Regions from separate parts of the Pontixanthobacter sp. genome, predicted to be linked through region 1. Evidence: predicted binding sites of a transcription regulator. Region 1 holds the regulator's gene; the other holds the start of a gene.
The links. Region 1 encodes LexA, which represses DNA repair genes until DNA is damaged. Its sites were predicted from a motif close to GTTCCNCNCTTGTTCT; they were not measured.
Positions count from the first base shown of each region.

Region 2: the regulator LexA is predicted to act here: its motif matches at 2,140-2,155, upstream of WA922_RS07185 (ImuA family protein).

Region 1 is NZ_JBAUIK010000016.1:93,626-98,050, forward strand. Features, by position in the region: gene WA922_RS10420 (ComEC/Rec2 family competence protein) at 1-1,197, shown strand, start outside; gene lexA (transcriptional repressor LexA) at 1,227-1,928, opposite strand; gene WA922_RS10430 (molybdopterin molybdotransferase MoeA) at 2,033-3,220, opposite strand; gene moaC (cyclic pyranopterin monophosphate synthase MoaC) at 3,217-3,693, opposite strand; gene trpC (indole-3-glycerol phosphate synthase TrpC) at 3,690-4,425, opposite strand, start outside.
Region 2 is NZ_JBAUIK010000010.1:4,310-8,734, reverse strand. Features, by position in the region: gene bchI (magnesium chelatase ATPase subunit I) at 1-971, opposite strand, end outside; gene WA922_RS07190 (NAD(P)H-binding protein) at 1,078-2,016, shown strand; gene WA922_RS07185 (ImuA family protein) at 2,158-2,970, shown strand; gene WA922_RS07180 (Y-family DNA polymerase) at 2,909-4,425, shown strand, end outside.

The DNA of each region.
Region 1 (4,425 bases):
ATTGCCGCCGCTGCGATCGCTGCGTTGGCGGGCATCGGCTACACTCTGCTTACCGGCGCCGAGGTACCGACCGTGCGGAGCTGCATTGGCGCCGTGCTCGTCCTGGTTGCGCTAAGTTTGGGCAGAGAGGCGCTGTCACTGCGGATGGTTGCGGCAGCAGCATTCTTTGTCCTGCTGCTATGGCCAGAGGCATTGGTGGGGCCGAGTTTCCAGATGAGCTTCGCCGCCGTGTTGGCGATTGTTGCGCTTCATAACTCCCAGCCGGTCAAAACCTTTCTGGCCCCGCGCGAAGAGAGCTGGCTTGCCAGAACCGGCCGAAGAGCGTCGATGCTTCTCCTCACGGGGCTGGTTATTGAAATAGCATTGATGCCGATAGTGCTGTTCCATTTTCACCGTGCCGGTGTGTATGGCGCGTTTGCTAACATGATCGGTATTCCGCTGACCACATTTGCTTCCATGCCGCTCATTGCGGTTTCATTACTGCTTGATGTAATCGAGTGGGGAGAGCCAGCGTGGTGGCTTACTGGAAAGTCGTTAGATCTGCTTATTGGGGTCGCGCATTTCACTGCTTCTCGGCCCGGGGCCGTAAAATTGATGCCAGATATGGCCGGACCGATTTACGCCATGTTTTTGGCGGGCGCGCTGTGGCTTGCCTTGTGGCGCGGAACGGTCCGGCTGTGGGGGGTATTCCCGGCGGCCCTTGCTATGCTGGTGTTTGTGCTTCAGCCCCCGCCAGACATCCTGATCTCCGGTGATGGTCGTCATGTCGGGATTGCAGGAGAAGGACAGCGGTTGCTGGTTTTGCGCGACACTCGCAGCACATATACCCGCGATAATCTGCTCGAATTGGCCGGAATGGGCGGCCAACCCATACCGCTCGACCAATGGAGCGGCGCCCGGTGCAGTCGTGACTTCTGCGCGCTGACCATCGATCGTGACGGAAAAGCGTGGCACATTTTGATGGCGCGCAGCCGCGACCGGATTGAATCGCGCGCATTAGCTGCCGCATGTGAGCGGGCCGATATTGTGGTTGCCGACAGATATCTGCCGCGCTCGTGCAGACCCAAATGGCTTAAGGCGGATCGGCGGTTGCTGGATAAAACCGGCGGTCTGTCAATCAATCTGGTACGAGAAAATATTCGTTCTGTATCTCAGTCGATGGGGCAACACGGGTGGTGGCACAGCGAACCGCGATAAGGCCGTTCGCTGCGTATCATTCCGTTTTTTTAATGATAGCGGCGCAAAAGGCCCGCGAGTTTGCCCTGAACTTCCACCTGCCCAGGCTGATAGATTTGCGGAGAGTAAGTCGAATTGGCTGGATCAAGACGAACCATTCCCGCATCGCGGTGCAAATATTTTAGCGTAGCTTCTTCATTATCAACCAGCGCCACTACGATTTCTCCATCGCGGGCCGTGCTGGTACGTTTAATGAGCGCAAAATCGCCATCAAAGATACCGGCTTCAATCATCGAATCGCCTGACACTTCCAAGGCGTAATGATCCCCTGGACCGAGCAGCGCCGCCGGAACCGGTAAACTGCTCTGTCCTTCAAGTGCCTCTATCGGCGCGCCAGCGGCGATCCGGCCATGCAGGGGTAGTTCAATGACATCATTGGCGGGTTCAGGCTGCGCCATCGTGGACGCTGGGATACGCACGACGGAGGCGGTTGTCAGATCATTATCAGCCGCCGGGGCAACGGCGGCAGGCAGCGCGTCTTCCGGATTTTTCAAAACTTCGAGAGCGCGTGCCCGATTGGGTAAACGGCGGATAAAGCCGCGCTCTTCCAAAGCCGAAATCAACCGGTGCACGCCTGATTTGCTTTTCAGATCGAGCGCGGATTTCATTTCCTCAAACGAAGGCGAAATACCGGTTTCTTCCAGACGCTGCTGGATGAACCGGATGAGTTCGTGTTGCTTTGCGGTCAGCATGGAGAATTGCTCCTTAGTCGCACATGTCTGTTCGAACGTCAAAATGCGAACGAATACAGAACAATTAGGCAACCTTTGCCGCGAAGTCAAGCAATCCCGACGTTTTAGAAAGGGTATATTGGAACGTCTGTTCCCATTGTGGCGCTGCCGCAATTTTCGGGACGCTCGATAAAGGCGTTGGCAGATGCGAGCGCGCGCAGGGCGCTGCTATCCTGCTCAGCAATCGGGGTGACCCGGCTTCCGTCCCATATCCCTCTGACGAATTCGCGGCGCGGACCGCCCGGGGGCAGGGTGTCTGCCAATGTTGCGCTCAGCTTTTGGGGCATCGGCGATGGCGACCCCGCCATCTGTTTCAACAGGGGAAGCAAAAACAGAAATGCTGTGGTAAAGCTGGACACGGGATTACCGGGCAAACCCAAGATAATCTGCCGTCCGCGTTGCGCCACCAGCAGGGGTTTGCCCGGTTTGATCGCGACCCGCCAAAATGCAATTTCTGCACCGAATTGCTTGAGTGCGGGTTGGACAAGATCATAGTCGCCAACCGATGCGCCGCCGCTGGTGACGATAATATCGGCATTGCGCGCTGCATCCAGCGCCGCGCCTAACGCGCTTACCGTGTCTTCCACTGGACCAATTATATCTGTTTTACGGGTTAGCCCCTCGCACAGTGCGGTAAGCATTGCATTGTTGCTGGCCGGGATGGCAGATAGCCCCGCTTGCGCAGGGTCGGCGACCAATTCATCTCCCCCTTCGATCAAGGCAAGCGATGGCAAGCGCATCACCTCAAGCACTCCGTGTCCCGCGCTGAGAGCCAGGGCAATCTGGGCAGGACCGATCCGCGTGCCCGCAGCCAAAATGCGATCGCCAGTATGAAAGTCGAAACCTGTTTGGCGTATATAGTGTCTGTCGGGCGGCGAGGAGAGGGCGCCGATCGTTGCGCCATCGGTTCGCGCATCCTCTTGTATCAGAACTCGGTCTGCACCTTTTGGCATGGCCGCACCGGTGGAAATGCGGACGGCCTGAGCGTGCTGCACGATACCGGTAAACGGTTTCCCGCACCGGCTTTCACCGATGATCCGCCACGGGCCGCTGCCAGATATGGCATAACCGTCCATTGATGATAGATCTGTTGGGGGCTGTGTTCGCTGCGCGGCAAGTGCCTGCGCCAGATACCGGCCATTCGCCTCAGCAGTAATAACCGTTTGCGTGCCGGGGGTAGCCGCGAGCGCCAGCAGCTTTTTCTGGGCATCATGCAAAGAAAGCGGTTCGGGCACGGTCGCCAGCGGTTTCATCGATCGGCTGCGTGCCAGTCGCGCGATTTGCCGCCGGTCTTTGAAACCAGCTTTATTTCGCCAACTATCATGTCTTTATCAAGGGCTTTACCCATATCATATAAGGTCAGCAGGGCGACCGATACCGCAGTCATCGCCTCCATCTCGGCACCGGTTTTTGCTGTAAGCGAGACGGTCGCGTTCACCTCGATCGCGTTGTCTTTTAGCGCGAAATCAACTGTTACTCTATCCAGAGCGAGCGGGTGGCATAGGGGGATAAGCTCGCTGGTTTTTTTCGCTGCCATGATACCAGCGATGCGCGCTGTGCCCAGGACATCGCCTTTTGGGGCGTTACCTGACCGAATCGCTTCCAATGCATTGGCGGACATTCGGATAACGCCGGATGCAGTCGCTGTTCGCAGCGTTTCAGCCTTGCCGCCGACGTCCACCATTCGGGCCGATCCGCTATTGTCGAGGTGAGTGAGGGCGCTCATAGGTTCAGCAGCTTCCTGGTTGCTGACACGATATCATTCTGCCTCATCAGGCTTTCACCGACCAGAAAGTTTCGTACGCCGCATTCTTCCAGCCGCAGACAATCCGCATGGGCCGAAAGGCCGCTTTCGCTCACAATCAGCGCATCTTGCGGGGCAAGTGGCAATAACCGTTCGGTTACGGCCAGATCGGTTACAAAGCGTTTCAGGTCGCGATTGTTAATGCCGATCAATCGCGATTGCAGATGAACAGCGCGTTCGAGCTCGGCTTCGTCATGCACCTCCACCAGCACATCCATTCCGTAATGCAGAGCTGCCTCTTCAATATCTGCCATTTCCGGATCGGTTAATGCTGCCACGATAATCAGAATTGCATCGGCGCCGATTGATCGCGCCTCTGCCACTTGCCACGGGTCGACCATGAAATCCTTGCGCAGTACCGGCAATCTGCAGGCATTGCGCGCAGCGATGAGATATGATTCATGACCTTGAAAATAGGGCGCATCGGTCAGCACCGACAGGCATGCCGCACCGCCTCTCTCATAGGCTGCGGCGTGATTGGCAGGGTGGAAGTCCTCGCGGATCAAGCCTTTGGACGGAGAGGCTTTCTTGATTTCCGCAATTAATCCAAACCCGCCTTGAGATTTCGCGCGCAGGGCATCGGTAAACCCGCGCGGTGCGGTTTGCTGCTGTGACAGCGCCTCAAGATCAGCAATTGACCGGGCCGCTTTGCGA
Region 2 (4,425 bases), on a different contig from region 1:
ATGCGAACAGTAGAGCCGGTTTCATCCAGAACATCGCGGCGCAAGCGATGCCGCAAAGTCAGCGGCGCCATCGTCTTCAAATGCTCTCGGGTGACAGTCGGCGCGCTTTCCAGCGCAGCCAACGCCCTTGCACTGCGCATCAAAGTCAGTTCCCCGCGCAATCCGTCTGCACCCACGGCTTTGCACAGGGCTGCGGTGTCACGCAGTATCTTGGCGGGCGTTTTTATTTTTGGCAGCCCGGTTTTCGCCCGCTCAATCTGACGCAGGACCTTGGCATCGGCGCTTTTCCATTTGGCAGCGAACGCATCAGGATTACGCTCCAACGCATCGCAGCGGCGCATAATTTCCACCCGCTCGTCAATATCATCCGGTGTGCGCACATCCACCGACAGGCCGAACCGGTCGAGCAATTGCGGGCGCAATTCGCCCTCTTCAGGGTTGCCGCTGCCGATTAACACGAAACGTGCCGGATGTCTGACGCTCAGCCCGTCGCGTTCAACCAGGTTTTCGCCCGATGCGGCCACATCGAGCAGCAGATCAACAACGTGATCTTCCAACAGGTTGATCTCGTCAATATACAGAAAACCGCGATGCGCCTTGGCAAGAAGGCCTGGTTCAAATCGCTTCTCGCCGCGTGCCAGAGCTTTCTCCAGATCGAGCGTGCCCAGCACCCGGTCTTCCGTCGAACCCAGCGGCAGATCGACAAAAGGCACGGCGATCTTGCGTATGCGCTTGCTGGTACAGGGATCGGGGCACGTGCCGCTGGTTTCGGGCTCGCAATTATACCGGCATCCTTCGACAGTCCTGATCGGCGGAAGAGTGGATGCCAGCGCGCGCGCAGCAGTGGATTTGCCGGTCCCGCGATCGCCAAAGATCATGACCCCGCCAATGCGTGCATCAACAGCGGACGCAAGCAGCGCCAATTTCATTTCCTGCTGGCCAACGATGGCGCTAAATGGAAAGGTAGCCATAAACCCGTACTTACCAGTGCTGCCCCGCCGGTCAATTACAACCCGGCGCAAACTGCCAACCGGCACAGCCATTTGACCCTTCCGGGCAGCATGGTAGGCACAGACCATGTCTGCGGGTGCATCCAAAGAAGTTGCCTTATTCGGCGCAAGCGGCACGATCGGTCGGGCGACCGCTGCCGCACTGATCGAAGCTGGACATAACGTAACCTGCGTTATGCGCAAACCGTTTACCACAGCGCCGCCGCCCTTGGCCAAGGCCCGGTACCATTATGCTGAGATAACCGGCACACACTGCGATCTGGAAGCCCTGTTTCAAAACCACAGCTTTGATGCCGTCATTTCCTGCATCGCTTCAAGGAGCGGAGAGCCAGACGACGCATGGCTGGTGGATTATGCCGCTAACCTGAAAATACTCAGCGCAGCAAAGGCGCTGGACATCAAACAGTTCATCTTGCTGTCCGCAATCTGCGTGCAAAAGCCAATGCTGGAATTCCAGCATGCGAAGCTTGCTTTTGAGAGCGCGTTGATCCGCTCTGGCATAGCCTATTCGATTGTCAGGCCGACAGCTTTTTTCAAGTCACTTTCGGGCCAGATTGACCGGGTTCGCCGCGGCAAACCCTTTCTGGTGTTTGGCAATGGGAAGCTCACATCCTGCAAGCCAATTAGCGATAGCGATCTCGCCCGCTATATCGCCGATTGTCTGCATGACCCCGCGCGGCGCGGTGCCATTCTGCCGATTGGCGGCCCTGGCCCTGCCATCACTCCGCTTGAGCAGGCACATATGCTGTTCGATCTCACTGGCCGAAAACCGCATTTCCGGACTATACCGGTCGGCGCAATGGACGCGCTTATCGCCGCGCTCAATATTGCCGGCAAGCTATCAAAACGCGCTGCGGCCAAGGCCGAATATGCTCGTATCGGCCGATATTACGCGACAGAATCGATGTTGGTAATGAACCCCGCAACCGGTGAATATGACAGCACAGCAACGCCGGAAACTGGCCAGCAGACGTTGCAAGAGCACTATTACAAAGCGATTTCCTAACCGCGCATTACCGTGCAGCATACGGCAAAAATGCATTGCCATGAAACGATCCGCGCCGCGCTCTGCTCGGCCTCCACTTTCATACGCTGCACCGGCCTTTGCAAGTTGACAATAAGCTGAAATAGAACAAAATAGGAACATATGCGCGATTCGCCTTACATTCTTCCTGTGCGTCATGGGGTGGCGGAAGAATGGCCGGGTGGTCAGCGTTCCGATGGCCGGTTGCTGGAGAAAGCGGGCGGCAGACAGTTTTTCGTTTCAGGCCATTTATCTCTTGATGCCTATCTCAGTGGAGGTTTTCAGCGTGGACAATTGCATGAAATCTTTTCGGGCAGTGCTGATGATAATGGCTCTGCAGCTGGCTTTGCAGTCATGCTCGCGCAATGCGGTCTGGAACCTGGCAAGACCATTTTATGGCTGCGTACGCTCAGCGCGATCCGCAATGGTGGGCGGTTCAATCTGGCAGGCTTTGCCGAACTGGGCGGTGATCCATCGGCCCTGCTTATGGCGGTGGCACCTGATGAAACGGCGCTGCTGCGCTCTGCCACCGATGCCTTGCGCTGCGATGGTTTCGGGATCGTTGTAATCGAATGCTGGGGTTCGCCTGCCATACTCGATTTGACCGCTTCTCGGCGTCTGACGCTTTCCGCAAAACGGAGCGGGGTTACAGCAGTGATGCTGCGGCTTGGCGCTGCGGAGCAGCCGAGCACCGCCTGTACGCGCTGGGCTGTGCGATCGGCGCGATCAAACCCCCTTGCGGCCAATGCGCCTGGCTATCCAATGCTGGAGCTGACCTTGCTGCGTCAGCGCGCTGGACCATCGGGCAAAAGCTGGCTGGTGGAGTGGGATCGTGACGGGCGGACTTTCCGCACTCCCTCCCAAACAGAGTGCGATGCCGGGCATCAGCCAGCGCCGCTTCCTGGCGATGTGGTTCCCGTTTTTGGCGTCGGATAGAATACAGCGCGCAAACCGTTTGCACGCATCACCCGAACACCCGCTCGTTTTTGCCGAAAAACAGAATGGTGCAATGCGGCTGACCGCTGTTAATCGCGAGGCACTGCATTGTGGTCTGGCAATCGGGACAAAACTTGCCGACGCGCGAGCGTTGGTGCCCGATCTGGTGGTGCATGATCATGATGCTTTTGCCGATGCCGAATTACTCGACCACATTGCGGATGGCTGTATGCGATACACCCCGATGGTCGCGGTAGAGCCCCCTGATGGGATTGTGCTCGATATCACAGGCAGCATACATCTCGCCGGTACTGAGGGGCAACTGGCACATATTATCCAGGAATGGCTCCGTTCCAGACGGATTGAGGCCTGCCTCGCGCGCGGTTCCTCTGCGGAAGCAGCCCATGCCCTCGCCCGCTTTCATCGCGGTCCAGAAAGCGATGAGGGCAAAGCAATCCGCGCGCTTCCGGTGGCGGCTTTGAAGCTTGATGCAGAAGCCGATCTCGGGCTTCGCCGGGCGGGCCTCAAGACAATTGGCGATGTGATGGACCGGCCGCGCAATGTCATTGCAGCGCGCTTTGGCTCGGCGAGCGTCTATCGTCTCGAACGTCTGATCAGTGCGGCGGCCAAACCCATCGGTCTGCGCGCGCCGCCGGTGCAAAGCATTTTCCGCCGCCGTTTCGCAGAACCCATCACCAGCAAGCCTTATGCGCTCAAAATGCTGCGCGAATTGCTGGATGAAGCGAATGCAAGTTTGGCGGAACAGGATCTCGGCGGACGCGCGTTCGAGGCGTATTTTCACCGGGTAGACGGACGGGTCCAGAGGCTGTGCGTTGAAACCAGCTTACCGACTCGCGATGCGTCCAAGGTTGCCGGCTTGTTCGATGAACGGCTCGACAGCCTCTCCGATCCACTTGATCCTGGATTTGGCTTTGACAGTGTAGAGCTTGCTATTGTGCAAAGCGAGCTGTTGAGCGCCCAGCAGCAGGATATCGAACAGACAGCAGCCCGCTCTAATCCGATTGACGAAACTCTTGATGTTCTGGCCATTCGACTGGGCCGGAATCGGTTGCTGCGTTTTCGCCCGGAAAACACCCATATACCTGAAAACGTGCAGGCGGCTGTGCCAGCGATTGACGCTGCGCACCCCTTCGAATGGCCATCTTCAAAGGTAGGTGAACCGCCCTTGCGCCCGCTGCAACTTTTCAACCCGCCACAGAATATCACAGTGATTGCCGAAATTCCCGACGGCCCGCCGAGGCGCTTTCGCTGGCGGGGGAAATTACGCGATGTGGTGCACCATGAAGGGCCTGAGCGGATTTGTGCAGAATGGTGGAAAGATACAAACGACGTGCTCGGGCGCAATCAGTTGAGCCGAGATTATTACCGGGTTGAGGATGCAGATGGACGCAGATACTGGGTTTTCCGTCATGGCCTCTATGGCAGAGAGACAAA